DNA from 2 places in the Afipia sp. GW822-FHT03D08 genome. Region 1 is predicted to be linked to the other one. Evidence: riboswitches for the same ligand, from Rfam matches in the RefSeq annotation. Region 1 holds a riboswitch; the other holds the start of a gene.
What was found. A riboswitch is a leader RNA that binds a small molecule or an ion and turns the genes downstream of it on or off. The one in region 1 is predicted to bind cobalamin.

Region 1 (6,631 bases):
GGATTTGCACCTGTATCTCGACACCGCGAGGCGCCAAAGATTAACGCCTTATTCCCAGCTCAGCGCGCCGCCGTTCTGGTACTCGATCACGCGGGTCTCGAAGAAGTTCTTCTCCTTCTTCAGGTCCATCGCCTCCGACATCCATGGGAACGGATTGTCGGTCTCGTCGAACACGCGGGTCAGCCCAAGCTGGGCGCATCGGCGGTTGGCGATGAAGTGCATGTATTGTTCGCACAGCGCCGCGTTGAGGCCGAGGAACCCGCGCGGCATGGTATCGCGGCCATAGGCTGCTTCCAGTTCGGCCGCTTCGCGGATCATTCCGCGGACCTCCTCCTGGAATTCGCCGGTCCACAGATGCGGATTCTCGATCTTGATCTGGTTGATCACGTCGATACCGAAGTTCAGATGGATGCTCTCGTCGCGCAGGATGTACTGATACTGCTCGGCGATGCCGACCATCTTGTTGCGGCGGCCGAGCGACAGGATCTGCGCGAATCCGGTGTAGAACCACATGCCCTCGAAGCAGACATAGAAGGTGATCAGGTCGCGGAGCAGCGCACGGTCGGCTTCCGGCGTGCCGGTCTTGAAGTCCGGGTCTTCCAGATTCTGGGTGTGCTTGAGCGCCCACGCCGCCTTGTCGGTGATCGAAGGCACCTCGCGATACATGTTGAACAGCTCGCCCTCATCGAGGCCGAGGCTTTCCACGATGTACTGGAAGGTGTGGGTGTGGATCGCTTCCTCGAACGCCTGCCGCAGCAGGTACTGGCGGCACTCGGGATTGGTCAGGTGGCGATAGATCGCCAGCACAATATTATTGGCGACGAGGCTTTCGGAGGCCGCGAAGAATCCGAGGTTGCGCTTGATGGCGCGGCGCTCGTCGTCGGTGAGGCCGTCGCGCGATTTCCACAGCGCGATGTCGGCCTGCATCGACACTTCCGTCGGCATCCAGTGATTGTTGCAGCCGGAGAGATATTTCTCCCATGCCCATTTGTATTTGAGCGGCAGCAGTTGATTGACGTCGGCGCGGCAGTTGATCATCGCCTTGTCGTCGACCGAGACGCGCCCGCCCCTGCGGTCGATGGTGCCGAAGCCTGTTGGATCGGCTTGCTCCGATACGACAGGCTTACCGGTCAGGATGGGCGGCAGGTTGGTAGCGGGTTTGGCAGGTGCGGGTTCGGACCAGTCGAGCATGAAGATCGTCTTTCTTGTCTAACGTCGGATGTTGCCAATTTCGTCATTGCGAGGAGGCGAAGCCGACGAAGCAATCCATGACTTTTCAAAGGTGGATTGCTTCGCTTCGCTCGCAATGACGGCGAGGCTGCTTACTGGCACGCCTCGCAATCGGGATTGTCGATCGAACACGCCACCGCATCGGACAGATCCGGCGCGGTCGAGGCCTGCGATATGACGATGGGCTTGTTCACCGGCAGTGAAGCGAGAGGCGTTGACGACACCGCGTTGAGCTTGCCGTCGGTGCCCTTGAGCGTGGATTTCTCCACATGGGTGGCGCTGCGCGAGCGCAGGTAGTAGGTGGTCTTCAATCCGCGCGTCCATGCGAGGCGATAAAGCTGGTCCAGCTTTTTGCCCGACGGATTGGCGATGTAGAGATTGAGCGATTGCGCCTGATCGATCCATTTCTGCCGCCGTGCGGCAGCCTCGATCAGCCACGCGCTGTCAATCTCGAACGCCGTTGCGTAGAGCAGTTTCAGATCGTCCGGCACACGGTCGATGGAGCCGACACTGCCGTCGAAGTACTTGAGATCCGACACCATCACCTCGTCCCAAAGGCCGCGGGCCTTCAGATCGCGAACCAGAAACTCGTTCACTTCGGTGAAATCGCCGGACATGTTCGATTTGACATAGAGGTTCTGGTAGGCGGGCTCGATCGACTGCGCCACGCCGCAGATGTTGGAAATGGTCGCCGTCGGCGCAATCGCCATTACATTGGAGTTGCGCATGCCGACCGACTGCACCCGCGCCCGCAGCGCAGTCCAGTCCAGCGTTGCCGACCAGTCAGCATCAAGACCACCGCGCGCATCGGCCAGAATCTCGATGGAATCGATCGGCAGGATGCCCCTGCTCCACAGCGATCCCTTGAACGACGGATACTGACCGCGTTCGGCGGCGAGATCGACCGACGCCGAGATGGCATGGAACGAAATCGCTTCCATGCTGGTGTCGGCAAACGCGACAGCGGCGTCCGACGCCATCGGGATTCGCAGCGCATGGAGCGCATCCTGGAAGCCCATCAGGCCGAGACCGACCGGACGATGTTGCAGGTTGGAGCGGCGCGCTTCCGGGATGGTGTAGAAATTGATGTCGATGACATTGTCCAGCATCCGCATCGCGGTCGAGATCGTCCGCTTCAGCCGCGCGTGATCGATGCCGCCCTCACCCACATGGTTGAGCAGATTGACCGAACCGAGATTACACACCGCCACCTCGTCGTCCGACGTGTTCAGCGTGATTTCGGTGCAGAGATTGGACGAGTGGATGACGCCGACATGCTGCTGCGGCGAACGAAGATTGCACGGGTCCTTGAAGGTGATCCAGGGATGTCCGGTCTCGAACAGCATGGTCAGCATGCGGCGCCATAAATCCGTGGCGCGCAGCGTCTTGAACACACGCATCTCGCCGCGCGCAGCCTTCGCTTCATAGAAAGCGTAACGCTCGGCGAACGCCTTGCCGTAAAGATCGTGCAGGTCCGGCGTCTCGTCCGGCGAGAACAGCGTCCATTCGCCATCAGCCTCGACGCGCTGCATGAACAGATCCGGCACCCAGTTCGCGGTGTTCATGTCGTGGGTGCGGCGGCGGTCGTCACCAGTGTTCTTGCGCAGGTCGAGGAATTCCTCGATGTCGACATGCCATGTCTCGAGATAGGCGCAGACCGCGCCCTTGCGCTTGCCGCCCTGATTGACCGCGATCGCGGTGTCGTTGGCGACTTTCAGGAACGGCACCACGCCCTGGCTTTCGCCGTTGGTGCCCTTGATGTGCGCGCCGAGGCCGCGCACGCGGGTCCAGTCGTTGCCGAGACCGCCGGAATATTTCGCCAGCAGCGCGTTGTCCTTCACCGACTTGAAGATGCCGTCGAGATCGTCGGCCACCGTGGTCAGGAAGCAGGACGAGAGCTGCGGCCGCAGCGTACCGGAGTTGAACAGCGTCGGCGTCGAGGCCATGAAGTCGAACGACGACAGCAGGTTGTAGAACTCGATGGCGCGCGCCTCGCGGTCGATCTCGCGGATCGCAAGGCCCATCGCCACGCGCATGAAGAACGCCTGCGGCAGTTCGATGCGGTTGCCGTCCTGATGCAGGAAGTAGCGATCGTACAGCGTCTGCAAGCCGAGAAACTGGAACGACAGATCGCGCTCCGGCTTCAGCGCCGCCGCGATCCGCTTCAGGTCATAGCGCGCCAGTTCAGGATCGAGCAGTTCGGCTTCGATGCCTTTCTTGACATAGACCGGGAAGTACTCGACGTAGCGCGCCGCCATGTCCGCCTGCGTGGCGCTGATCTGCGCGGCATGTACGAACGAGAGAACCTCGGTGCGCAGCTTGTCGAGCAGCAGACGCGCGCTGACGTAAGCGTAGTTCGGTTCCTGCTCCACCAGCGTGCGCGCGGCCATGATGCCGGCCAGCGCAAGCTCGTCCTGGCTGATGCCGTCGTAAAGATTGCGCCTGGTTTCAGCGAGCACTGGCGCGGCATCGACGCCGTCGAGATTGGCGCACGCTTCCTGAATAATCAGGGTCAGGCGCTCGACATCGAGCGGCACGCGCGTGCCGTTGCCGAGCGTGACATGCAACTGCGGCTCGGAGGATGCCTTCACCGGCTTGGCGGCGGCGGCTTCGGCGCGCTGACGCTGACGTTCGTCGCGATAGAGCACGTAGGCACGGGCAACCTTGTGGTGCTCGCTGCGCATCAGCGCCAGTTCGACCTGATCCTGGACATCCTCGATGTGGAAAGTGCGGCCCTCGCCGATCCGGCGCGTCAGCGCGCTGACGACTTCGTTGGTCAGTTGCTCGATCACCTCGTGAATGCGGCGCGACGCCGCCGCGGTGTGCCCCTCGACGGCGAGGAACGCCTTGGTCATCGCGATCGAGATCTTGCTGGCATCGAACGGCGAGACCGTGCCGTTGCGGCGGATGATCTGGAGCGGCGGCTCCGCCGCAGGGACAGCCAGTGACTCGGAACGCAACTGAATGAGAGGAGCGGATTTGGCGGCTTCGCGTTCGATCGAGAGTGACATCGGCAGACCCCGTGCGTGTTGCAATTTTCTGGGGGCTTGGGCCGAAGGCGCATGGTCACGGCGCGGGAACGCACCGAAGCACGCGACCGCCGGACACCCCGCCCGTGGACGTTCTTTTGGTGTCGCGGCAGGTCTCCTGGCTCGCAGTTCGGCGCTGAATCCGGTCTTCCCGATGCGAAAACGCATCAGTGACATCGGTCGGATTCAACTCACTGCTTACAGTTGCGGGGGCAGCGCCGGATTTGTCGCGTCGGAGTGCAACTCACCGGCTTCCCATCTTCGCCACCAAGTCTTGCGACCGGGTGGAACCGTGACACCCACATCTGGTGTGCTTCGCGACGCCAAGTCAAGCGAGGCGAATGTGGATAGCGGGACAAAAGATCGCGATTGCTTAAAATACCCAAGGAAAACCGCCAAAGTTTTTTTTCGGCGCGCGAGGAAAAGCGGCCGTGAATCCGGTCAGCGGATCGCGCCGACGGAAATCTGCTTCCGCGATTCTCGCCGGAGCGCTGCCCACTCGCCTGGCGCGCGCAGTCAATGCCGCCGCAGTGGGAAGCTTTCCCTTTGACCCGGCGCGAGCCGCTTCACATAACTTGACCATCGCGGTTCTGCGGGCACGTTGCCCGGAGCCAAGAGGGAATGCGGTGCGCGCGGTTTTGGATCGCGCAAGTCCGGAGCTGCCCCCGCAACTGTAGACGGTGAGCCTGTCCATCGATGCCACTGAGGCGAAAGCCTCGGGAAGGCCGGACATAAGGCGTTGAGCCGTGAGCCAGGAGACCTGCCGCGATCACAGTACGTCCATGGGCGGGGTGCCCCGGTGTGTCGCTTGCGAGAGAACGGCGCCGCCGTCTCTGTTGTTCGCGCATGTCCGGCCCTGCCCCAACATCACGGGGTTTCCGATGTCGAATTCGTCTTCCGTTACTTCCATTCCCGTCGCCACGTTCGGCACGCCGCGGATCGGTCCGCGCCGCGAGCTGAAAACCGCGCTGGAGAACTACTGGTCCGGCAGGATCGACGAGGCTTCGCTGGTCAAAACGGCGGCGCAGCTTCGCGCCGACAACTGGGCGCGCCAGAAAGCGCGCGGCGTGACCGTCATTCCCTCGAACGACTTCTCTTTCTACGATCAGGTGCTCGACACCAGTGTGATGGTCGGCGCCATTCCCGACGTCTACAACTGGACAGGCGGCGAGGTTTCGCTCGCAACATATTTTGCGATGGCGCGCGGCTCGCAGGGCGAAGACCCTGCATGTGAACACGGCCATGCGCAACATCACCACGGTCATGGCGCGCCCGCGCAGGAAATGACCAAGTGGTTCGACACCAACTATCACTACATGGTGCCGGAATTCTCGAAGGATCAGACCTTCGCACTGTCCTCGACCAAGCCGATCGACGAATACAGGGAAGCCAGGGCGCTCGGCTATCGGACACGGCCGGTGCTGGTCGGCCCGGTGACATTCCTCAAGCTGGGCAAGAGCCATGACGCCTCGTTCAGCAACCTGTCGCTGCTGGACAAGCTGTTGCCGGCTTATATCGAAGTGCTCAACAAGCTCGCAACGGAAGGCGCGGACTGGGTGCAGCTTGACGAACCGTGCCTCGTACTCGATCTCGATGCGGACGAAAAGGCTGCGTTGAAGACGGCCTATAGCGAACTCGCGCTCAAGGTGCCCGGCACCAAGATCATGCTGGCCACCTACTTCGGTGAACTCGGCGACAACGCCGATCTCGTCGCCAAGCTGCCCGTCGCGGGCGTGCATCTCGATCTGGTGCGCGGCAAGGGTCAGATCGATACGGTCTTGAGCAAGATGCCTGCGGATCGCGTGATTTCGCTCGGCGTCATCGACGGACGCAACATCTGGCGCGCGAACCTGCCGGCCATTCTCGATCGCATCGAGCCAGTCGTTGCCGGGCGCGGCGCGCATTTGATCGAAATCGCCCCGTCATGCTCGCTGCTGCATGTGCCGATCGACCTCGATCAGGAAACCGCGCTCGATGCGGATCTCAAGAGCTGGCTCGCCTTCTCGTTGCAGAAGATGAGCGAGCTTTCTGCGCTCGGACGGGCGCTCGCCGTCGGACGCAACACGGTGAAAGACGAACTCGCGGCCTCGGCCGCCGCCGCCGCTGCGCGCAAGGCTTCGCCGAAAGTGCACAACAAGGCGGTTGCCGAACGTGTCGCCGCGATCACGGCGGTCATGGCCAAACGCCGCAGTGCCTTTGCCAGGCGCGCGCAGATTCAGCGCGCGAGGTTCAAGCTCCCGGTCTTTCCGACCACGACCATCGGCTCGTTCCCGCAGACCAGCGACGTGCGCAAGGCGCGCGCCGCGTTCACCAAAGGCACGATCAGCCAGGCCGATTATGACCGCTTTCTGCGCGAGGAAACCAGACGCACC
Region 2 (6,631 bases), on a different contig from region 1:
CAACCGGCCCGTAACCGATTACGTGCCCGAGGTCTCGTCTTCGGTGTACGGCGGCTGCTCGGTGCGGCATCTGCTCGACATGACGGTCGGCATCTCCTTTACCGAGGATTACGTCGATCCGGACGGCGATGTCGCGCGCTATCGCCGCGCTGTGGGATGGGATGTCATTCAACCCGGCCAGAGCACCATGGCGCTGCGCGAATACCTCGCGACCCAGAAGCCCGACGGCAAAACCCACGGCCACGCATTCCACTATGTCTCGACCAACACAGACCTGCTCGGCTGGGTCTATGAGCGCGCGGCGGGCCGCGCCCTGTCCGATCTGCTTGGCGAATATCTCTGGACGCCGCTCGGCGCGGAAACCGACGCTTATATCACGCTCGATCCGGAAGGCGCGATGCGCGCCGCCGGCGGCATTTGCGCCGCGCCGCGCGACCTCGCCCGTTTTGGCGAAATGATCCGGCAGCGCGGTGTCGCGCACGGCAGGCAGGTCATTCCCGGCTGGTGGATCGACGACATCAACGACAATGGCGATCCGGAAGCCTGGGCGCGCGGCGAATTCGCCGAGATGTTTCCCGATGCGGCCTATCGCAGCAAGTTCTATCAGATCGACCGCAAGCGGCGCACGCTGTGCTGCATCGGCATCCACGGCCAGTGGATCTACATCGATCCCATCAGCGAACTGGTGATCGTTCGCGTCGCCGCCGAGCCGATCCCGCTCGATGTCGACAACTACCGCGCCTGGCGGCGCGGCTTCGCGGCCATCGTCCAGCACTTTTCATAGGACGTCGGTTAGTTCATCGCGACCACGCCGGCATTCAGCGTGGTCGCGTATGCGACCCAAGCCAGATACGGCGCGAGCAGCCAGGCCGCGGACTTGTCGGCGCGTGAAGCCGCGATAATTGTCATCACAATGGCGATCAACAGTCCGATGATGATAACGAGCGCGGTGCGGGTGCCGTGCCATCCGAAGAAGACCGGCGACCACGCCGCGTTCAGCGCAAGCTGAATCAGAAACCAGGTGATCGCCGAGGCCCGCGGAGCCGAAGGCGCCGCGCGATCCCACAGGCGCCACAGGCTGACAGCCATCAGAATGTAGAGAATGGTCCACGCGATTGGAAAAACCACCGGCGGCGGTGTCCACCACGGCTTTGCCAGCGCCGCATACCACACCGGGATTTCGGGCCGCGTCACATATGATTCGAGAATCCCGACGCCGAGACACAGCAGCAGGCAGAGGGCCAACCGCCCGGCTGATTTCGACGTCATGACATCCCTCCGTAGACGCTCAGCGCGTCAGCCTTTCCAGTTCGGGAAACGCGGCGTAGGTGACACCCTTACAAAGATCCTCGGTATCCTCGATGATGCGATCGAGCCGCCCGTCAACGTACACGCCCGCACGCTCCTTCACACCGGCGTAACGCCCCGCAATGCGCGCATTCAAGCGCACACACACGACATAGCGCCGTCGGCCCCCGACTTCCTTTTGCGCCGGTTCTGAAATCCCGGCGTCGCGTATGCCCGTTGGATCGTTCAGGTAGGTCCGCAGCAGCGCAAGCAGTTCGGGACGGTAGTTCGCAGGATACGGCTGGTTCTCGATGCCGCGATCGGCGGTGTAGGACAGGCCGTCGCTGCCGCCAGTCCACGTACAGCCCGCAAGACCGAGCGCAACCAGCGCCAGCGCAACGCTCCGCGTATATGTCACCAATTTGCAACGCATTCCGATGAAGTCCACAACCTGAGGCATCGCATTGGGTTTCTTGGACATTGTGTCATTGACAAGGCAACACCTCGCCGGTTGATTGCAACCACGGCACAGGTGCCAGCGCAAGCTGGCGAATAGGGAATTCGGTGCCGCCGTGCAGGCTCGTAAAAGTGACGTCTGCATGGCCATTCCGAAGCTGCCCCCGCAACTGTCAGCGGTGAGCCGTTGTCCAATATGCCACTGAGCGAAGGCTTTTCAGCCGGGCTTGGGAAGGCGGACAACGGCGACGATCCGCGAGCCAGGAGACCTGCCTGTACCGGTCATCCTTCCGTCGCACGGGGCGTGCGAAGGGGCGGCGTTCCGCAGCGGTGACGTGACGTAACTGTTGCGGAGGTTCGGCCGATGGCCTGTTTCCTCAGTCAGGACGGAACGTGTGGAGGCAGAAACCTGCCGCCGGCCGTCGTGTCTGCGCGTTCTCACCGCGCCTCCGCGATCACATGCATCGGCGGGGCTTCAACGTGACTCAGTATTCCAAATCTCTCTTTCCGGCGGCGACGCTCGGACTCTCATTCGCAGCGGCATGCCTTGCGGGCACCGCCCTCGTCAGCCCTGCCCTCGCGCAGGACAATGGCGGTGCGCTGCCGGCGATCAACGTCGATGCGACGCGTCTCTATGGCACCGGCGGCAATGCGGGGAGCAACACCGGCGCTCCCGCCAACTCCATCGGCATCGTCGGCGCTTCGACGACGGTCATCACCAAGGAAGATATTGCGCGGGCGCCCGGCCAAACTATCCAAGATGTTTTGGCCACTGTGCCGGGCGTGCAACTGCAGACATTGTTCGGAGGCGTCAATGGCGCCGGGACGACCGTCGATTTGCGCGGTTTCGGTGCGTTTGCGACGGCCAATACACTTATCTTGATCAACGGACGGCGCATCAACGACGTTGACCTCGCTGGTGTCGACCTCTCGACAATTCCGCTTTACTCGATCGAGCGCATCGAAGTCACTCGCGGCAATAGCGGCGCAGTATTGTATGGCGACAACGCTATTGGTGGCGTCGTCAATATTGTCACCAAAACCGGCGCCGGTGCCGGTAAACCTATCGAAATGCGCGTTGAAGGCGGCGCGGGTTCTTACGGTGCCCGCCAGGGCAGCACGTCCTTTACGACCAATAACGGCCCTTGGTCGTCGTCGGCATTTGCAAACGTTTTCAAGTCCGATGGCTATCGCGTCAACAACGCAACCGATCAGCGGAATGCGGTAGGTGAAATCCGTTACACAACGACAGATTTCAGCGCGTTCTTTAATTTGTCGGGCGATGACCAGCACTTGGGCCTCCCGGGAGGCCGGACTGTCAATGCTTTCGTCAACGAACTCGCTACCGACCGGCGCGGCGCGGCCACGCCGTTCGATTTCGGAAACAAGCAAGGAGCCAATGCGACTGCAGGCTTCACCAAGACACTCTGGAACGGCGCCGAACTGATCGTCGATGGCGGTGTGCGCAACAAAAATCAGCAATCAGCTTTCTTTAGTCCGTTTTCCGAGAGTTATGTCGATAGCGTTCTAACGACGTGGTCGATCACGCCTCGCCTCAACATCAAGAATGATATTCTTGGCCTTCGTTCGAACATTCTGACCGGTATCGATTACTACGATGCAAAGTACGACTCGGATCGGCCGATGTTCAAAGGTTTGGCTCCGATACACGTCTACAATCTCACACAGCGCACCCTCGGCGGATACTGGCAGCAAACTTTGGGGCTCCTTCCGACAACCGATTTCTCTTACGGTGCGCGTGTTCAGAACACACAGGTTAGCGCACGCGACCGCTACGACCCGACTGCTCCCGCCCCGCTATTCTCGACGGGAGCGCAGGACCTCCCGCTAAACAGCAACGAAACTCAATACGCATTGCACGTAGGCTTGGAGCACCGCTTCACCGACAGTTTTGCGGTCTTCGGCAGAGCAGCGCGCGCTTTTAGAACCCCAAACGTCGACGAACGTGTTGGAGCCGGTCCGCAGTTCGATGCGAATTTCATTGCAATCCCGAGCAACTTCTCCTTGAAAACACAGACGTCGTATGACGTGGAAGGAGGCTTCCGCATACGCGCCGGGCGTTTCCAGATGCAGACCAGTGTCTACGACATGCACTTGAGGAACGAGATCCATTTCAATCCGTTCCTCGGATACAATCTCAACCTCGACCCTACGCATCGCTATGGTACCGAAACCAGCGTGTCGCTCGCGGTCACCGATACGTTGCGGCTGCGCGGAAGCCTTGCCTACACGCGCGCTGTTTTTGAGGATGGCCCGTTCGCCGGGAATAACGTCCCACTGGTGTCCCCCATCAGCGGAACGGCAGGTTTTAGCTGGGATATTTGGCAGAAGTACGCAGTCCTCGATGCGAACGTTCGCTTCTGGGGAGTTCGGCGCATGGATAACGACCAGCGCAACAACCAGCCCACAATTCCTGCCAATGCAACGCTCGATCTGAAATTGAGTGGACAGTATGATCGTTTCTTCTGGTCGGTCGCAGTCAACAATCTGTTCGACACACTTTACTATGACTACGCTGTAGCGAGCCAGTTTACGCTCGGCAATTATAGTGCGTATCCATTACCCGGCCGCGTCTACATGGTTAAAGCGGGTATGACCTTCTGACGTAGCAAGTAGCCTCTTAGAGACGTGTCTTTAACTAACAAGCCCGGCCTGCAGTCATCGCATGACCGATGACCGCAGGCCGTTCTTCTTTCCATGAGCCGCTTCGATGCGGGGGCTATGCAATAGCGGTCACGGAAATATCAAGGAAGAAGAGATCAGCCCTTCTTCTGCACGGCGATGTGCTTGACAGGCGCCGCGGACGAAATGTGCTTCTTGCTCACCACAGCGCTGGTCTTCTTGTGCGCCTTGTGATGCTTGATCTTCTTCTCCTTCACTTTCGCGTTCGCATTCGCGACCGACGGCTTCAGAGTTTCGGACTTCGCGGCGGGCGCCGTCTCGGTCTTCATGACGGTGGCGGCCATTGCAGGGGCGGCAATCATCGAACCCGCAACAAGGGCGGCAGAAATGATCTTCAGCATGGGTCTCTCCTGGCGTTATGCGATCAGGGGTGGCCGGTCGGATGGCCGGGTAACCGATCGTCGCAACAAAGCTAGGACTCCCCCGCTGAACTCAGTCTGAAGCGCACCAATGGCTTTCGTTCATCTGGATGACAGTTTGGACATGCGCCCGGCCGGCGGGTGAACCGGAAATCGCCGGAATTATGACGGGCTGACGCAGGAATGTTTGAACCCGGCGGGTGTTTAAGAGGTACAAACAGGATTAGGATCGTGTTTGCAGATCAACGGAGGCTACGCATGAGCAACTCGACCATCAGGCAGATATCTCTGGCATTTCTTCTTTCGGCGTTCGTTACGGCACCTTCGATCACCCTCGTGCAGGCAGCCCCTTCGGACACGCCCTCGCCTCCGGCCTCCGACACCAAATCGAAGCCCAAGGACAAGAAGAAAGACGACAGGAAGTCCTCGATCGACAGCCCTGCGTTCCTCCAGGGTTATCGCGCCGCCTATGCGACGATCTACGAGCGAAGCCAGTACGCCGCGGCGATTGACCAGCTCAAGGCGCTCGGTCAGGACGACCGCGCCGATGTCGCCAATCTGATCGGATACTCGTATCGCAAGCTCGGCAACTACGAGCTTGCCAGTGTCTGGTATGAGCGCGCACTGAAGGCGGATCCGAACCACGTCCGCACCTGGCAGTATTACGGCCTGTGGCAGGTCGAACAGGGCAACCGCGAACAGGCGAAGCACCACCTTGCCAGGATCGAAGCGCTCGCAGGCCGCGACAGCGCCGAGTATCAGTCGCTGGCCTCCGCGCTGACCACCGGCCGGACGTCGTACTGACCGAACCGATCAACGGCGCGCGCCTGGCCACGGGCACGCGCCGTCCTCTTGGTTAACCCGCGCGGGTCAAGCCGGATTTTGGCCGCGCGGGACTGTTTTGCGCAGGCGATCCCGCCTCGACAACACCGGAAAACCTCGTATAGACGAAGCCCGCGCGCGTCACGACTTCGTGGATGCGCGCTCAGGGGCTGATCCGGATATGACGAAGCCGAGAAAATATGAGCGGATTGCCTTCGTGGCGGGCCCGAGCGATGAGGCCCAGCAGGCCCTCGCCCAGTTCACCGCGGCCTATGGCAACCAGCCGTCGGACAAGGCCGACGTGGTCGTGGCGCTGGGCGGCGACGGTCTGATGCTGCAAACGCTGCACCGGCATATGCGCTCCGGCATTCCGATCTACGGCATGCATCGCGGCACCGTCGGCTTCCTGATGAACGAGTTCAGCCAGCACTCGCTGGTCGAGCGGCTGGAAGCCGCGAAGCTGACCGTGATCAATCCGCTGCTGATGCGCGCCACCGACGTTCACGGCAAGGTGCACATCCATCACGCCATCAATGAAGTCTCGCTGTTCCGGCAGACCCATCAGGCGGCGCGGCTGCGCATCATGGTCGACGAGCACGAGCGCATGGCCGAGCTGATTTCCGACGGGATCATGGTGGCGACGCCCGCCGGTTCGACCGCCTACAATCTGTCGGCGCAGGGCCCGATCCTGCCGATCAACGCTGCTCTCCTCGCCCTGACGCCGATCAGCCCGTTCCGCCCCCGCCGCTGGCGCGGCGCACTGCTGCCCAACACGGCGTTCGTCGTGTTCGAAGTGCTCGAATCCGACAAGCGGCCGGTCGCCGCCGTCGCCGATCATGACGAGGCCCGCGACGTGCAGCGGGTCGAGATCATCGCGGACAAGACCATCTCGATCCGCATGCTGTTCGATCCCGGCCACAGCCTGGAAGAACGCATCCTCAGCGAGCAGTTCGGGTTCTGACCCTGCCGCCCCGGCCGTCTTGGATAACCCTTCGTTAACGGCG

Region 2: another riboswitch for cobalamin. It lies ahead of AC1RM7_RS06130 (TonB-dependent receptor); the one in region 1 lies ahead of metE (5-methyltetrahydropteroyltriglutamate--homocysteine S-methyltransferase).

The regions. Positions count from the first base shown of each region.
Region 1 is NZ_JBXANK010000002.1:414,249-420,879, forward strand. It holds gene AC1RM7_RS16915 (ribonucleotide-diphosphate reductase subunit beta) at 49-1,191, opposite strand; gene AC1RM7_RS16920 (ribonucleoside-diphosphate reductase subunit alpha) at 1,323-4,241, opposite strand; cobalamin riboswitch at 4,351-4,569, opposite strand; cobalamin riboswitch at 4,828-5,041, shown strand; gene metE (5-methyltetrahydropteroyltriglutamate--homocysteine S-methyltransferase) at 5,141-6,631, shown strand, end outside.
Region 2 is NZ_JBXANK010000001.1:1,235,208-1,241,838, forward strand. It holds gene AC1RM7_RS06115 (serine hydrolase domain-containing protein) at 1-784, shown strand, start outside; gene AC1RM7_RS06120 (TspO/MBR family protein) at 793-1,269, opposite strand; gene AC1RM7_RS06125 (hypothetical protein) at 1,289-1,720, opposite strand; cobalamin riboswitch at 1,801-2,034, shown strand; gene AC1RM7_RS06130 (TonB-dependent receptor) at 2,203-4,368, shown strand; gene AC1RM7_RS06135 (His-rich protein BRANT) at 4,524-4,787, opposite strand; gene AC1RM7_RS06140 (tetratricopeptide repeat protein) at 5,064-5,609, shown strand; gene AC1RM7_RS06145 (NAD kinase) at 5,809-6,588, shown strand.